Regions from separate parts of the Comamonas sp. E6 genome, predicted to be linked through region 1. Evidence: predicted binding sites of a transcription regulator. Region 1 holds the regulator's gene; each other region holds the start of a gene.
The links. Region 1 encodes sigma-54, which starts transcription at its own class of promoters, with help from an activator protein. Its sites were predicted from a motif close to TGGCANGNAANCTGCTTT; they were not measured.

Region 1 (4,147 bases):
TTCGGCGCCAGCGGCACGGTGGAAGCCTCGGCCCTGCTGACCCGCGTCTTCAAATCAGTCAACGGCGTGACGCAGATCGGCTTCAGCGGCCTGATGCTGGCCGTGACCGAGGACCAAGGCCTGGCCCAGGCCAGTCTGAATGACGAATTCGATATCCGCGCCCTGCTGACCTACAGCAGCGTCTGCGGCATCGGCCTCGATACCGTGCCTGTGCCGGGCGATAGCAGCGCCGAGCAGATCGCCGCCGTCATGCGCGATACGGGCACCATGGCTTTTCGCCTCAACAAGCCGCTGACGGTGCGGCTATTCCCCGTGCCGGGCCTCAAAGCGGGCGACACAACGGTGTTCGAGAGCGCGGATCTGTGCAACTGCGCCGTGCTGGCTCTGCCTTGAGTATCTGATCCTGACCGGCTGCCGCGCCTGGCCGTCAAGCGCCGGCAGCTATTGCTTTTGATATTCCCCTACCCCGGTTCTGTTTGACCTGCCCCCATGGTGGCCGCCGGGGTGCCCCCGGTAAAATTGGCCCTTATGGCAAAAATAATCGTTCTGGCACTGGTGCTGCTTTTCTTTGGCTGCGGGCTGTACATGCATCTGCGCGGCAAGGTGCGCCACAAGGTGGTCAAGCAATTGTTTGACCACTCCACGTTCACAGCGCCGTTCAACGTCTTCATGCTGATGTTCAGCAAGGTGCCGCGCACGCCCTATCTGCCCACCAGCACCTTCCCCGAGCTGGCGCCGCTGCAGGCCAACTGGCGTGAAATCCGCGAGGAAGCCGTCAATCTGCAAAAGAACATGCAGATCAAGGCCGCCGCCAATAACGATGACGCAGGCTTCAACTCCTTCTTCAAGACCGGCTGGAAGCGCTTCTATCTCAAGTGGTACGGCGATGCCCACCCTTCGGCCATGGAGCTGTGCCCCAAGACCACGGCCCTGGTGAAATCGATTCCCAGCGTCAAGGCCGCCATGTTTGCCGAGCTGCCGCCCGGCGCCAAGCTCAATCTGCACCGCGACCCCTATGCAGGCTCGCTGCGCTATCACCTGGCCGTGCTGGCCCCCAACGACGACCGCTGCATGATCGAGGTCGACGGCCAGCCCTATAGCTGGCGTGAAGGTGAAGGCGTGATCTTCGACGAGACCTTTATGCACTGGGCCGAGAACCGCAGCGAAGGCAACCGCATCGTGCTGTTCTGCGATGTGGAGCGCCCCATGACCAATGGCTTTGCCCAGTGGCTCAATCACTGGCTGGGCAAGAACGTGGTGGCCGCCGCCAGCTCGCCCAACAACGAGGGCGATCCGCGCGGCATGATCAGCAAGCTGTTCAAGATCTCGTTCTATGCGGGCAAGTACCGCCGCGCCTTCCGCGACTGGAATCCGACCTTCTACAAGATCCTCAAGTTCGGCCTGATGATTGGCGTGCTGGTCTGGTTTATCTGGTGGTTGGTTTCTTGATAACCCCCTGAGGCGCTACGCGCCTTCCCCTGGCCGGGCGCCCCCAAGGGGGACGGCAGCATCGCCGCAAGGGCAGCTCTTGCTCGCTGCCCCTTGCTTGAGGAATGCCTTATCAAGGCTCCCGCCCTAAAGACAGAGCAAGAAAGCCGCTGTGCGATGCATCAGCGGCTTTCTTGTTTCTGCGGTGCCCTACAGCGCCTTGCGCAGCGTGGTCGTCGGTATCTTGAGCTGCTCGCGGTATTTGGCGACGGTGCGGCGCGCGCACTCGATGCCCTGCTCTTTGAGCATATCGGCCAGCTTGGCGTCCGACAGCGGCTTCTTGGCATCTTCGGCATCGACAAACTGCTTGATCAGCGCACGCACGGCCGTGCTGGAGGCGCTGCCGCCGGTTTCCGTGCCCAGGCCCGAACCGAAGAAGTACTTGAGCTCGAAGGTGCCCTGGGGCGTGGCCATGTACTTGGCGGTGGTCACACGGCTGATGGTGGACTCGTGCAGGCCCAGCGTGTCGGCGATATCGCGCAGCACCAGCGGTCGCATGGCCAGCTCGCCATGCACAAAGAAGTTCTTCTGCCGCTCCACGATGGCTTCGGAGACCCGCAAGATGGTGTCGAAGCGCTGCTGGATGTTCTTGATGAACCAGCGCGCCTCCTGCAGTTGCTGCTGCAGCGCCGCATGGCCGTCGCTGTTCTTGTGGCGGCGCAGTACGCTGGCATAGATGTCATGCACGCGCAGACGCGGCATGACCTCGGGGTTGAGCTGCACGGAGAAGTCCACCCGGCCCGAGCCGGCCCGCACCGGGCGCACGATGACATCGGGCACCACGATATGGCGTTCCACGTCGACAAAGCGGCGCCCCGGACGCGGCTCCAGTCTGGCGATCAGGGCCATGGCCTCGCGCAGTTGCTCCTCGCGCGCACCGCACAGACTGGTGAGCTTGCGCAGATCGCGCCGCGCCAGCAGGTCCATGGGCTGAGCGCAGATGGCCTGCGCCAGCAGCAGCCGGTTCATATGCGCCTCGGTCGTGCCCTCATCCTCGGCGGTGCGGATCAGGTCGCGCAGCTGCAGCTGCAGGCACTCGGCCAGATCACGCGCTCCCACGCCCACGGGCTCCAGGCTTTGCAGCAGCTTCAGCGCAATGACAAAGTGCTGCTCCAGCTCCTCGCGCTCTTCCAGGTCGTCGCCGGCCAGGCTTTGCGCCAGCTCCTGCAGGGAATCCTCGAGATAGCCGTCGTCGCTGAGCGACTCGATGAGAAAGCGCAGCGCCGCCATGTCCGCCGCGCCCAGATGCAGGCTCAGCGCCTGACGATGGAGAAAGTCGGTCAGGCTCTGGTGCTCGCGCGCCAGATCGATGGCATCGGTTTCGTCATCGCCATCGCGGTTGCGCGTGGAGCTGCTGGCCGAGGGCGTATCCCACTCGCTACTGGATTCGCCACCCCATTCCCCGTCCTGACCGTCCAGGCCCTCGGCCTCCCAGTTCAGCGTTTCAGGGGTTTCGGGGTTTGATGTCTCCGCTACCGTTTCAGTAGCTTGTTGCGCTTGCGATGCATCTCTTTCAGCATGAATACTATCTGAAGTACTGTATTCACCGGCGCTATTAGCTACATCTACAGGAGCATCTCCCGCAGTTTCGGCCTCATCGCCCGCACGTTCCAGAAAAGGGTTGTCGACCAGCATCTGCTCGACTTCCTGCGCCAGCTCCAGGGTGGAAAGCTGCAGCAGCTGAATGGATTGCTGCAGCTGCGGCGTAAGCGATAAATGCTGCGAAACGCGTAGCGAGAGACCTGGCTTCATCGAGGCGCGGCCCCCAGACAATCATTGCAAACGCGCGCAGTGCTACGGGTTTGCCGCCGGGCCACCTCAAGGCAAACCCCGGCGCAGCCGGTCAGGGCCCCTTCTGGGGGCAGCGACCGCACAAAGTGAGGGAGCGTGGCGGTCATCACATCCTGAAATGTTCGCCCAGATAGACGCGGCGCACATCGGCGTTCTCCACGATCTCCTCGGGCGTGCCTTCGGCCAGCACATGACCGTCGCTGATGATGAAGGCGTGGTCGCAGATGCCCAGCGTCTCGCGCACATTATGGTCGGTGATCAGCACGCCGATGCCGCGCTCCTTGAGGAAGCCGATGATGCGCTGGATCTCGATCACCGCGATCGGGTCGATGCCGGCAAAAGGCTCGTCAAGCAAAATAAAGCGCGGTTGCGTGGCCAGGGCGCGGGCAATTTCCACGCGACGGCGCTCACCGCCTGACAGCGCCAGCGCCGGCGACTGGCGCAGATGCTCGACGCGCAGCTCCTGCAGCAGGCCCGTGAGGCGCTTTTCGATCTCGTCGCGCGTCAGCGCCTTGCCCTGCTCGTCCTTTTGCAGCTCCAGCACGGCGCGCACATTGTCTTCCACGCTGAGCTTGCGAAAGATGGAGGCTTCCTGGGGCAGATAGGACAGGCCCAGGCGCGAACGCTGGTGAATCGGCATGCCGCCCACCGGCTGGCCGTCGATGAAGATCTCGCCGCCGTCGCTGCGCACCAGGCCCACGATCATGTAGAACGATGTGGTCTTGCCCGCTCCATTAGGGCCGAGCAGACCGACGACCTCGCCTTTTTGCACGGACAGGGACACATCCTTGACCACCTTGCGGCTGCCGTAGGACTTGGCCAGATGTTTGGCCTCCAGGCGGCTGTCGGACTCGCCGCTGCGGCTGCT
Region 2 (4,147 bases), on a different contig from region 1:
TTCACGGCCCATTCAGGGGCCAGTAGTCCGGCGAGCACACCCAGTATGAGTGCGATCACCACCTGTCCGAACAGTGATCTGACAAAGCGGCGCATAGTCGTCTTTCGCAAGTTGTGGAATCTTGTATGCAAGTTGTCTGCAACTTGCATGCAAGAATGTAGGCAAGCGAAAGGCGTGCCAGCAGAGGGTATTCCTGCAGATTTGTGTAAATTAGGGGAGGATCAGTCCTGACTTTCACGTATGAAATAAAAGGGCGTTCCGCCTTGGTGCGAGAGGAGGCGCCAGTGTGCACGCGCGTGGTGCGCGGGCTTTGGACATGCCCAAAGCCAGGGCATGGCGCTTACAGCAGCGGGCTCAGGGCGCCCAGCAGATTGTCCCAGATGCGCTTCCACCAGGGAGCCGAATGCACCTGTGCCAGCGTCACCACATCGGAATCGCGGAGATAGCTTTGCTGGCGCTGACGGATGGCCTCGGTAATGGCTTCGTCGTGCAGCAATACATTGTTTTCGAAGTTCAGGTCAAAGCTGCGCAGATCCAGATTTGTGGAGCCGATCAGGCTGACCGATCCGTCCAGGCAGAGGGTCTTGGCATGCAGCAGGCCAGGGCGGAATTCGTGGATGTGGACGCCGGCGCTCAGCAGCCGCCAGTAATGGCTGCGGCTGACGGCACCGACTATCCATGAGTCATTGCGGGCGGGCAGGATCAGTGTGACCTGCACCTGGCGCAGCGCGGCGGCGCACAAGGCATCTAGCACCGTGCTGTCGGGCACGAAGTAGGGGGTGGAGATCACGACCTCGCGCTGCGCACAGGCCAGCAGGCTGGCAACCAGCTGGGGTGTAGAACGTGCCCTTTCTGTAGGCCCTTCGGCAATCGCAACGGCATGGAAGCCGTCGTCAGCGGCAGCGCCGGCCTCGATTGTCGGTGGTGCAAGGCTCGCATCGGACTGCGCCCAGTCGCTGGCAAAAGCCTGCTGCATCTGCATGACCACCGGACCCTGCAGGCGCAGCATGATGTCCACCCAGGGGGCATAGCGAGCCTTGATGCGAAAGCCTTCGTCGGCGCAGTTCTGGCTGCCGCAATAGTTGATCCTGCCGTCTATGAGCGTGATCTTGCGGTGGTTGCGCAGGTCGATGCGGCTGGTCAGCATGACTTTGAGCAGATTGCTGATGGGCAGGGCAATCGCCAGGTGCACGCCGGTCTGCCGCATCTGCTGCCACAGTGGCGAGCGCGTCAGTGCGCGCGAGCCCAGACCGTCGACCATGGCCCGGCAGGTCACGCCGCGCTGCGCGGCACGCATCAGGGCATGGGCCACATCGGTGCCGGTGCTGTCGTCCAGCCAGATGTAGTACAGCACATTGATCTCGTGGCGCGCGGCATCCATGTCGGCCAGCATCTGCGCACGGGCATGCGCGCCATCGCGCATGAGCTCGGCCCTGTGGCCGGGCAGCGGTACAAAGCCGTTGATGGACGAGGCATAGCGGAAGGCCGGCAGCCATTGATCGGGAATGGCGGGCCGTGCCTGCGGCATGGGGCCGGGGGCGGTCGCAAGGGCGCTGCCCCGGGTCTGGCAGAACTCGCGCACATTGAGCCTTCTGCGGCCTGGTACACGGCCCAGGGCCACTTCCCCAAACAGGTAGTACAGCAGGCAGCTCACATAGGGCAGCAGCACGATGACCATGAGCCAGGCCAGCCGCACATCGGGCCGCATGTCTCTGCGCAGCAGAATGCGCAGGCCGAAGCCGGCAATCAGCAATACATGAAGAGTCAGCAGCAGCCAGGTCATGAATCAGTGCAGCAACGATGGACCTTGTCGAGCATAACGGGCTCAGGCCTGAGCACAAGCTGCCCGTCGTGGTTCTCATGAAACAGGCGCAAAGACCTTGATGGGTTAACGCATGCTGCTATCCATCATGAAGCATCGACAGATCGGCATGGCACTGGCATGGAACCTGCTTCCTTTTTTTCTCAAAGCAAACAAGCAGGGGGGAGTGCATGGAAATGGTGCCATTGACTGCCATCGACAAGGCAGATACCGGTTGGGTCATGGTCGCGTCGGCGCTGGTCTTGCTGATGACCTTGCCGGGCATTGCCCTGTTCTATGCGGGGCTGGTGCGGCGCAAGAATGTGGTCAACACCATGGTGGCCGTGTTTGCGGTGGCCTGCGTGGTGACCCTGACCTGGTTCGGCCTGGGCTACTCGCTCGCGTTCACCGCCGAGTCTGCCTGGCTTGGCAATCTGGGACGAGCCTGGTTTGCCTCGCTGCACTTCGATGGCCGGCGCAGCATGATCTCGGTCAGCCATCTGGCACCGCATCTGCCCGAGGCGGCCTATGCCCTGTTCCAGGCCGCATTCGCCATCATCACCACCTCGCTGATCGTGGGGGCCGTGGTAGAGCGCATGCGCTTTGCGGCCCTGCTGGTGTTTGCCGCGCTGTGGAGCGTGGTGGTCTATGCGCCGGTGGCCCACTGGGTGTGGGAGAGCGGGGGCTGGCTGAACCAGCTCGGCGCACTGGACTTTGCCGGCGGTGCCGTGGTGCATGTGAATGCGGGCGTGGCGGCACTGGTCTGTGCCTTCATGATGGGGCGCAGGCGCGGCTATGGAACCGAGCCATTCGAGCCGCACAGCCTGGGCTGGACGGCCATGGGCACGGCGCTGCTGCTGTTCGGCTGGTTCGGCTTCAACGCGGGATCGGCCCTGTCTGCCGACGGGCGTGCAGCGCTGGCCTTTGTGGTCACTCTCGTGGCGGCAGCGGCTGCCGGTCTGGCATGGATGGTGGTGGAGTGGCTGGTTCGCGGTGCTCCGACCTTGCTGGGCCTGCTCTCGGGCATGGTGGGCGGACTGGTGGCCATCACACCGGCTGCGGGCTTTGTGCAGGTGGGCAGTGCGGTGTGGATAGGCCTGATTGCGGGCGCCGTCTGCTTCTGGGGCGCAACCTGGCTCAAGCGCCGTCTCGGGGCCGATGACTCGCTCGATGTCTTCGGCGTGCATGGCGTGGGCGGCATTGCGGGCTCCATCCTCACGGCGGTGTTTGCCGACCCCCTGATTGCGGGCACAGGCGCCACGGTGATGAACCAGTTGATTGCCGTGGCCGCGGTGGCTGCCTACAGCGGCGCAGCCACGGCCGGGGTGCTGGTGCTGATCCGTCTGCTGATGCCTTTGCGTGTGGATGCCGTGCAGGAAATGGAGGGCCTGGATATCAGTCTGCATCTGGAGCGTCAGCACTAGTGATCCATCAAAGATAGGAGCGGTGTATGGAGGACAGCGAGCGAGTGGCGGTGGCCGCACATCTGCATGTGGTGCTGCGGCGCAGGACGGGCCGGGTGACCGATACCGAATGGATGGCCTGTAACCAGGCCTATGCACAGGCCATGGTGGCTTTTGCGCTGGAGCATGCACGAGAGCAACAGGACGAGGAGCTGGCGCGCCTGGCCCGGCGTCTGCAGGACAGCTGGAGCGGCGACAAGCCCCGGCATGCAGCGCCTGCCGAGACTGCGCAGAGCAACAGCTCCGTCACCGCCAAGGCCGCCGAGATACTGCGCACCTCGGCACGCTATATCGGCGGGCTGCGCTGAGGCACAAGCAGGTTCTGAGGCCGGGACGGCCCCGGCGCTCAGGCCGATGCCGGCAACGAGCCCGGTCTATGGCTTTTTCAGCTCGGCGATATAGGCTTCGCGAGCCTTGACGCCAGCAGCAGTGAAATCGGTGAATACGCCATCAATGCCCAGGCGGTAGTAAGCGAGGTATTCCTGAGCAGGGTCACCCTTGAAGATGCCAGCCAGGCGGCTGGCCTCACTGCGGAAGGTAAAGCTGTGCACCACCAGCCCTGCCTTGTGCGCGTTGGCGATCAGGCCGGTGTCCTTGAGCGTGTTGACGTCCTTGAGGCCTGCGCCGTCCTTGTAGGGAACGACGGAATGGGCCAGCACCTGGGGTTTCCAGGGGCCGATGCCGTCGGCATAGGTCTTGATCTCGGCCAGGCCTGCCGGTGTCTGCATGACCGCGAAGGTGCGCGCATCGCCGGCCAGCGTCCAGCTATAGGGGCGGCCGCTGATGAAGGTCCATTCGTCGCTGGTGATGTAGCCGACCGAGCCATCCCTGAAGTTGTAGTCATTGCCGTCGATCAGCTGCACGCCCTTGGCCTTCATGCCCG
Region 3 (4,147 bases), on a different contig from region 1:
CGCGCACTGCTCCAATTTTCATAACGATTGCTCGAACGTCAGTTGATGTTTAGAGCACCATACCCCGCACATCTCCCTCACTTTCTCAGCATCCTGGAAAACGTCCCCGGCAGCATTGAACAGAAAGCTAGGCTGCTGGACATTTCACCGTCAACGCTCCGACGGTACCGCGCGCAAGGCCAAGCACCCAGAGCCATCCATCTGGCGCTGTTCTGGGAATCGACCTGGGGCATTCAGTACGTCGAGTCAATCTCAAACCTACGCACCTCCACATACTTCGCCCAGGCACAAGCGCAAGAGCGCCGAAACAAAAGGCTTATAGGTCAAATTGCGCTACTTGAAGCCGAGTTAGCCAGGTCAAACACCGGGCCGTCCAATCTACCGGTTTTCCAAATTGGCTAACAACCGATACGAAATTGCCGGTCACGCGTCTTCTTTCTCTCGGCCCTAACGTAATCAAGCTGATCCATTCCGCACGCCTTGACACGACATTCAGCGTCGAGAACCCTAATTCGCTCCTCCAAAATTCTGCACTCACCGGGCACTGATGACGAAGGTCGAGTAGCGACTGGTACAACTTGCTCAGCAGCAATCGCATAAGCCTTGTCTCTCTGCTGCCTAGCTAAAGCAACTTGACTTTCCCATGGAATATTTGCTGGTACTCGCGCTATGCGATCTATAAAGCGGCCATTGACCGAGCACGGAACGCTCTCCCAAGTCAGGCGATCATGAATATCTTTGCAGAGGTAAATCTCTCTTGTTGTCGGTGTATCCACTCGCGGAGTGCTTTGCTGCGCGATCTGACGCCCTCCCTCGCATGGAGAATTGCTGTAGGTATTCCCACACCTATAAATCTGCCCAGTAGCTTCAGGTTTCGGAAACTCCGGAGTCCCTGGCTTAGGAGCTACCGCAGTTGCAGGCTCCGTTGGTTTCAAAACAGACGGCGGCGGAGCCCGCTGGTGGACAGCTGTGGGTGGAAAACCCTTGATAAAACGAATGATTTCAAAGTGGTACCTGTATGCGATTACACCAATGAATAGCACTATCGCAGTGACAATGAGCTTTCCCATAAAGCCCATTTCATTACGACCACTCGAAAACGGGCTATCACTTGGATCCCTTCTAGCGCTCAGATTTTGGTCATAGCGCTCTCTCCAATAATCTCTATCTTGTATTCCCATAATTCCCCCTCAATGGGAATCATAGGCCAGAGCGCCTACGGCGGTTGTTTTTCAAGCGAGAGTGGCGACCGGCATTTTTTGGTGAATTGCACGCCCTCCATCACACACCATACTTTGCCAGCGGTGCCGCGATCGCGTGCTTCAATTGCGCCGGGTATTGCCTGATCAGCGGGTGAACCTCAGGGGCGCGGCCCCCGATACCCCCTTACAGCGCTCCGGTCTGGGCCAAGCGCGCCGTTGTCAGGCTTTTCAGTTGGGCCATCTGGTTCAGTAGAACATCAGTCCATCATGTTGTTCGCACACGCTATCGGATGAGCACGAATCTTGCTTAACTGACTTGTAGCCGTTTTTGCAATGAAGCAGATTCGGCTGTATCAAGACAACGACGTCTACGTCAGGCATAGGCCGCTATTGTGGGTAATGCCTGCGTAGACGTTTTCTTTTGTAGGGACAGAAAGCAATGACGGGCTTCCGAAACTTTTTACAAGCTGGGCATGCACCAACCTTGGGCGCATCATTCTTCTATTTCGCCTGCTCATGCGGCATTTGGGTCATCAATGGTGCAATGGCCCCTTTTCTCAGCGAGAGCTTTAATCTGACACCGGCGCAGAAGGGCCTGATGCTATCCATCCCAATCTTCGCGGGGTCGCTGATGCGCTTTCCGCTGGGGTTGCTGGCTCAGTACATCGGTAGAAAGAATGCCACCCTGGTTGAGATGGTGGGCATCGCCATCGCAATGTTGTACGGCTACTTCGCCGTTGACTCCTTTGGTGATCTGCTGGCCATGGGCGTTTTGCTAGGCATTGCTGGTGCCAGCTTCGGCGTAGCTCTTTCACTCGGTTCAGGCTCATTTCCACCGCGCTACAAGGGACTAGCAATGGGACTAGTTGGTGCCGGCAACATCGGAACGGCCTTTGCCGCACTGCTGGCACCGCAGTTGGCACAGGCCTTTGGCTGGCAGGCCGTATACGGCTTTGCGGCTCTAGGTATTCTGGTGCCTATGGTCGTAATGATTGTGTTTGCCCGAGAACCCGCAGACCGTGATGCACATGCCACTCTGCGCGACCATGTTGCCTGCCTTTTCGAGAAGGACGGCTGGGCCTTCAGCCTAATTTATGCCGTCACCTTTGGCGGCTTCATTGGCTTAGCCACTTTTCTGCCAAGCTACTTTTATGACCAATTCGGTGTGAGCAAAGTTGAAGCTGGGCAGTTGACCATGCTGGCTGCGTTTATGGGTGCGACTACGCGCATTTTTGGCGGCTGGCTGTCGGATCACTGGGGCGGAGTGAACACGCTCACAGCAGTGCTGGTCGTCGTCTTCATTAGCTTGCTGCTTTGCGGACTCAGCGGCCACTCCTTAACTCTCACAGTGCTGTTCTTCTTGGTATGTTTTGCCGCCTTGGGAGCTGGCAATGGTGCCTTGTTCCAATTGGTTCCTCTGCGGTGGCCAACAACCACTGCTGTGGCCGGCTCCATGATCGGAGAGTTGGGCGCTTTGGGCGGCGGCTTGATCCCTGCAAGCATGGGTTTGTCGCAACAGCACACCGGCAGTTACTTCACAGGATTCGCTGTGTTTGCCTGCTTTTCACTAGTCATGTTGGTGATGCTGCGCCACATGCAACTGCGCTGGACACGCACCTGGGCGGAGAAAGGCGGTCGCGCACGCACCGTGCCGGCTTGATTCAAAGCTCAGCGTGGCAGGAACAGTAACCAGTAAAGCAGCGCCACATTGAGCACAACGCTGAAGGCGAGCGCTGTCTTCCAACCGAATGCTGGATCGCGCTCAAGGAGTGGACTGGACGCTTGCGGCAATAGTGGCCGCGCAGCTCCGCGCTCTAACGCCAGCAACATTTCTTCGGCCGTCTCGAAGCGCTGTGCAGGATCGCGAACGATCGCCTTAAGAACGATGGCATCCAGCCAGATTGGTACTTGTGGGTTGTGACGACTGGGAGGTATTGGGTCACGCCAGTAGCGCCCTCTCTGGTAAGCGATAACCTCACCATAAGGCAGACGTCCACTTGTCAATAGCTGGTACAGCGTCACGCCCAAAGCGAACAGGTCGCTGCCCGCACTTGCTGGCACTGGCGGATCGTCCCACTGCTCGGGGTTCATGTAGCTAGCAGTACCCGCATGTAAGGCACGCAGTTCGGGAGGCTCTCGGCCAGTCAGCGCAACGCCAAGGTCGAGCAGACGCAACACCCCATCAACACCGCAGTGAAGGTTCGCGGGCTTGACGTCGCGGTGGATAACACCCTGTCGGTGCAGGTAACCCAGCACACGCGCGGCCTGCTGACCTATGGCAAGCACCTGGTCTACACCAGGCTGATGTCGTCGCTCCAGCCACTGAGAAAGCGTCTCGCCCTCCACCCATTCGTACAAAAGATAGAAAGCTGATGGCAGATCTACCGGCGCAGCATGCAGCCGAACCAGATGTCGGGCTGCCGCTCCGGTCTGCAGATGGCCGGCCACCCATGCTTCATGGGCCAGAGCAGCCCATTCCTGGCGGTCATGGGCACGCTGTGTGTGCAGCGTTTTGAGCGCATGGCGCTGGCCGCTGCGCTCATCCAGCACTCGGTACACGCGGTAAATGCCACTGTCGGCCACTAAAGCCTCCACACGCAGCCCATCCACCAGACTGCCGGGCCTGAGCAGAGGCAACGGCGGCAGGGACTGTGCGCGACGCATAGTGTTGTCCAGGGTTGCTTCCTTCACGCCCAGCACGCGAACGACCACGGCTGTGAGATTGTCGCGGCTGCCGTTGCGCCACGCGGCATCAGCCAAGCGTTCGGCCAGGGACTGTGCACCGCCCTCGCCCGCCCACTGGGCAAACTCGCGCGGCTTGACGTCATTGTGTATGCCGTCTGACAGCAGTACAAAAATGTCGCCGGGAACCACTTCTCCTTGCCGATAGTCAATGCTGACCCTATCCTCCAGGCCGATGGCGCGCGCCAGGCGGTGCGCGAAGT
Region 4 (4,147 bases), on a different contig from region 1:
GCCGCCCAGCAGCAGGGCGCTGGCTAGAGCTGTCAAGGCCAAAGGATTGAAACGCTGGCGCGGCTGCGCCGCAGAAATGAAAGTCCACATATGAGCTGATTGCGTTCGTCTGAGACGGGGCATGGCTTCGTAGCTGTAGATTTCGTACCGGCTTTGCCCACCGAGTTTTGCCGCGATACTGCGGGGCATTGCCCCTGTCGCGCGTTCATTGTCGTGCCTTGCCGGATTCCCGTGCACATGTCCGTATTGCTTCCCCCCGCGTTTCTGGCCCGTGTGGCCGCCACCCTGCTGCTGGCCTGGCTGGCCGCACAGCTCTGTCTGGTGTTGCATACGCCGCTGCCCTGGATGCTGGGTCCGCTGATTTCCGTCTCCCTGCTATCGATTGGCGGGGCGCCCACCCAAAGCTGGGCCAGGCTGCGCGATCTGGGGCAGTGGACGATAGGCTGCGCTCTGGGCCTGTATTTCACGCCTGCGGTGACCGAGCTGGTCGCTGGTCTGTGGTGGGCGATTGCGCTGGCCATTGCCTGGGCCCTGTTGCTGGGCTGGGCCTTCGGGCGCTGGCTGTATCGCGTGCAGGCAGGCTCCATGCTGGCGCAACCGGGCATGGACGAAGAGCGCTTGCGCGCCACGACCTATTTCTCGGGCGCGATAGGTGCGGCCTCGGAGATGACGCTGCTGGCCGAGCGCGAGCAGGCGCGCACTGATCTGGTGGCCGCGGCACACAGCCTGCGGCTGGTGATAGTCACGGTGAGCATTCCCTTTGCACTGCAATGGTCGGGATTGCAGGGCGACCCAGGCCTGACGCTGCCCAGCGTGCGCACCGTGCAATGGCCGGGCTTTGCCTGGCTGGTGCTGGCCACCGGCGCCGGGGCATTGCTGATGCTCAGGCTCAGGCGTGCCAATCCCTGGTTTCTGGGTGCGCTGGCCGTATCCATGGGCTTGACCATGGCAGGCCTGGAGCTGTCCGCCGTGCCGCAATGGCTGATGAATGCCGCCCAGCTGGTGATCGGCGTCAGCCTGGGGGTGCGCTTTCGACGTGATTTCCTGCACACGGCGCCGCGCTGGCTGGGCATGGTGGCGCTGGGTACCGTGGGGTTGATGGCAGTCTGCGCCGGTTTTGCCTGGCTGCTGCACTGGGCCACCGGCCTGCCCTGGGTGACCTTGTTGCTGGGCACATCGCCGGGTGGCATTACCGAGATGGCCATCACCGCCAAGGTCCTGCAACTGGGCGTGCCCGTGGTCACGGCCTTTCAGGTCTGCCGGCTGATTGCCGTGCTGCTGCTGGTAGCGCCGCTGTACCGATGGCTGAACAGAGCACTGCCAGGAGCGAGGCCATGATCCGCGGCAGGCGAAATCCCTGGAAGTCGGTCTTGATCCTCAGCGCATGCGCCGGCTTTGTGATGGCCGGGCTTCTGATGTGGATGGCCTGGGAGCACAACCCCCAGTGCGAGATTCACTGCGCAGAGCAAGGCATTGACTGGGGCTACTGGCTGGCGCTGGGTGCGGCAGGGGGGCTGCTGGGCTTTTTTGGCTGCATGCTGAGTGCCTGCGTGTTGATGCTGTTGTGCAGAAAGTCATAGCGGCTCGCGCTTTTCCGGTAAGCACTAGAGTGTGTTTTCAGGCATCAAAAAAGCCACTCTTTCGAGTGGCTTTTTGCAAGGTGTTCAGTGAATGATTACCGGCTGCTGGGCCAGGCCCGTGTAGGTGTCGAGAATTTCCTCCACCTCCTCCTCGGTGGGGGCATCCTGCTGCCAGGCGAGGATCTGCTTCTGGAACATTTCGGCCCAGGAACCATCCAGATACACCTCCTTGCCCGAACGCTTGTCCACGATTTCGAAGCCGTGGCGCGGCAGTTGATGGGCTTGCTCGGTCTCGGCCTTGGCTTTGCCTGCCGGAACGTCTGCCTCCATATCGGGACGCAGATGGAGCACCGCAAAGGATTCAGAGTCGTAAAGCATTTGCATGGTGTTCCTCCTTTCACTTCCGTTATGAGCATGCCTGCCATGGATATGGCGACAGGGTGCCGCATTTCAAGGTGGAAATGCCTGCTCTTGGCACTTGGGCACAGTATTCCATGGATTTGGCATGGTTGTGGGCAACTGGCTTTCCCGATCTGTAGTAGGCAAGTCCTTGAATGGCGCGACAGCGTTCAGCCCGAGCCGATGCAGGTTGCAGGCCTTGGCTGAGAGGTGAGTGAGCGCTTTGAGCGCGGTGCTCTCGGGGTTTACGCCAGGCTGCGGCATGGAGGCTATTGCGGCGCGGGCAGATATTTCCTGAGCTGCAGGTCGACAAAGTCGTCCTGTCCCTGAGTGAGCTTGATGCGCACGGGCAGGTATTGCATGGACGGAGCCAGCCAGACCGATCCGCGCTGGTCGCTGCTGCTTTTGCCGGGCAGCTTGTCCAGGCGCCACGCCATGACGCCGCCAAATGGCAGCTCCAGCGCCTCGCTGGCACCCACGCGGAACTGCCAGCGCACGGCCGAGCGTGCGCTGCTGGTGGTCAGCTCTATCAGCGTGCCTGGCGGGTATTTATCGGGGGCGGCAGCCATCAGGGCCGAGAGCTGTAGAAACACGCTGAGGCGGTCCTGCACGCCATCGCCGATGGCCGCATCGGTCTGGCCGCCGCTGTAGTGTGCCTTGCCACTGGCCACATCAAAGGCGGCGGACTGGGTTTTTCGCCCCTTGTCGCTGAAGTTGAGCGGTTGCAGGCCCTTGGGTGTGATCAGCCCCTCGCTGGTCTGGGCGCGCTCGCCGAGCAAGAACATGCTGATCGACTGCCTGGCCTGGTAATACTGGCCGTCATGCTGCCATTGCAGCTGGGCGCCGGCCGAGTATTGAAAACCCTTGACCTGACCCGAGGCATTGAACTCCAGCGTGGCGGAGTTGGGCAGGGTGACGGGCAGCACAGAGTCAGGTGGCAGCGGCGCGCTGCCTGCGGGCGTGACCTGGATGGGGCGGGCCGTGTCGGCACCATTGGCTTCGGGAGGCTCGGCCATGGGCTCGGGAGCCGGCTCTGCTGCAGCAGCGGGCAGCTCTGTATTGGCGGGTGCTTCTGTTCCAGGAGTTTCTTGCGTTTGTGGTTCCTGGACTGGAGGCGGATTTGGCTCTGATTCCTGCTCGTCCGGGACGGGGGCAGGCACGGGAGCAGGAGCCGGCGCCCGGGGTGAGGCCTGGGGTCTGGGCGCCGGGGCTGGAGCCGGTTTGGGCGCTGCGGGTGCAGGCGGCGGAGGAGGGGGCGCCTGCAGCATGCGCGTCTCCATCACGATCTGGTCGGCCGCCGCTTTGTCCGGCGGGCTTAGTTCGGGCAGGCCCCAGAGCAACAGCCCATGGGCTGCCAGCACCAAGCCGGTGATGGGCAGCAGTGTCTTGCGTGCCTGGCTTGTCTGAGGGGAGCGGCCCATGAGCGTGATTCTGAGATTGCAGGTTTCAGTGGTTGGGATCGGCGCGCCAGCCCAGATCGCTGGAAAGCTGGCGGGCGGCCGCCTGCAGTGGCGCGTCTATGGCTCCACCATAGTCCGGGTCGAAAGTCGCCAGCGAGCCCAGGGTCATCAGCCCCAGCACAATATGGCCGGATGCATCGAAGACCGGCACGCAAAAGGCCACGATGCCCGGCAGCACGGTGTCGACCACGCGGGCCGTGCCGCGCGCACGGACTTCGGCCAGCATGTCCGCAACGGCCTCTTCGGTCTGGGGCAGGTCCTGGCGTCTGGCCTTGCGCGCACGTTCGATCTCGGGCTCCAGCAACGCGGCCGTCGCCTCGCGCGGCAGCCAGGCACCGAAGCAGCGCCCTGTAGCCGAGGCCAGCATGGGCATGACGTCGCCCAGGCGCAGATTGGCAGTGACGGACTGCGCCGATTCCTCCCAATGCACGATGGTCGGGCCATGGTTGCCCCAGACGGCAATGGCCAGCGTGTGGTTGAGAGTCTCGAGCAGCGCCGGAATGCGCTCCCGCGCCAGACGCACCGGGTCGAGGCGGGCCAGGGAGGCCAGGCCGATCTTGAGCGCCGCAGGGCCCAGGTCGTAGCGCGAATTGCGTTCGTCCTGCGCCACCAGGCCGATGCGCTGAAAGCTCACCAGATAGCGGTGCGCCTTGGCGGCACTCATGCCGGCGGCGGCGGCGACATCCTTGAGCATCAGCGGGCCGCTGG

Region 2: the regulator sigma-54 is predicted to act here: its motif matches at 1,939-1,956, upstream of CSE6_RS06170 (ammonium transporter).
Region 3: the regulator sigma-54 is predicted to act here: its motif matches at 1,495-1,512, upstream of CSE6_RS08090 (nitrate/nitrite transporter).
Region 4: the regulator sigma-54 is predicted to act here: its motif matches at 2,162-2,179, upstream of CSE6_RS22705 (DUF3567 domain-containing protein).

What each region holds. Positions count from the first base shown of each region.
Region 1 covers NZ_BBXH01000012.1:176,648-180,794, forward strand. The annotation lists gene CSE6_RS11870 (DUF711 family protein) at 1-393, shown strand, start outside; gene CSE6_RS11875 (aspartyl/asparaginyl beta-hydroxylase domain-containing protein) at 529-1,449, shown strand; gene CSE6_RS11880 (RNA polymerase factor sigma-54) at 1,639-3,240, opposite strand; gene lptB (LPS export ABC transporter ATP-binding protein) at 3,386-4,147, opposite strand, start outside.
Region 2 covers NZ_BBXH01000007.1:414,233-418,379, forward strand. The annotation lists gene CSE6_RS06160 (C4-dicarboxylate transporter DctA) at 1-95, opposite strand, end outside; gene cls (cardiolipin synthase) at 341-1,783, opposite strand; gene CSE6_RS06170 (ammonium transporter) at 1,993-3,225, shown strand; gene CSE6_RS06175 (hypothetical protein) at 3,252-3,572, shown strand; gene CSE6_RS06180 (glycerophosphodiester phosphodiesterase family protein) at 3,639-4,147, opposite strand, start outside.
Region 3 covers NZ_BBXH01000008.1:318,521-322,667, reverse strand. The annotation lists gene CSE6_RS08090 (nitrate/nitrite transporter) at 1,642-2,862, shown strand; gene CSE6_RS08085 (bifunctional protein-serine/threonine kinase/phosphatase) at 2,871-4,147, opposite strand, start outside.
Region 4 covers NZ_BBXH01000030.1:67,119-71,265, reverse strand. The annotation lists gene CSE6_RS22715 (AbrB family transcriptional regulator) at 238-1,338, shown strand; gene CSE6_RS22710 (hypothetical protein) at 1,371-1,580, shown strand; gene CSE6_RS22705 (DUF3567 domain-containing protein) at 1,665-1,964, opposite strand; gene CSE6_RS22700 (DUF3108 domain-containing protein) at 2,249-3,400, opposite strand; gene CSE6_RS22695 (IclR family transcriptional regulator) at 3,426-4,147, opposite strand, start outside.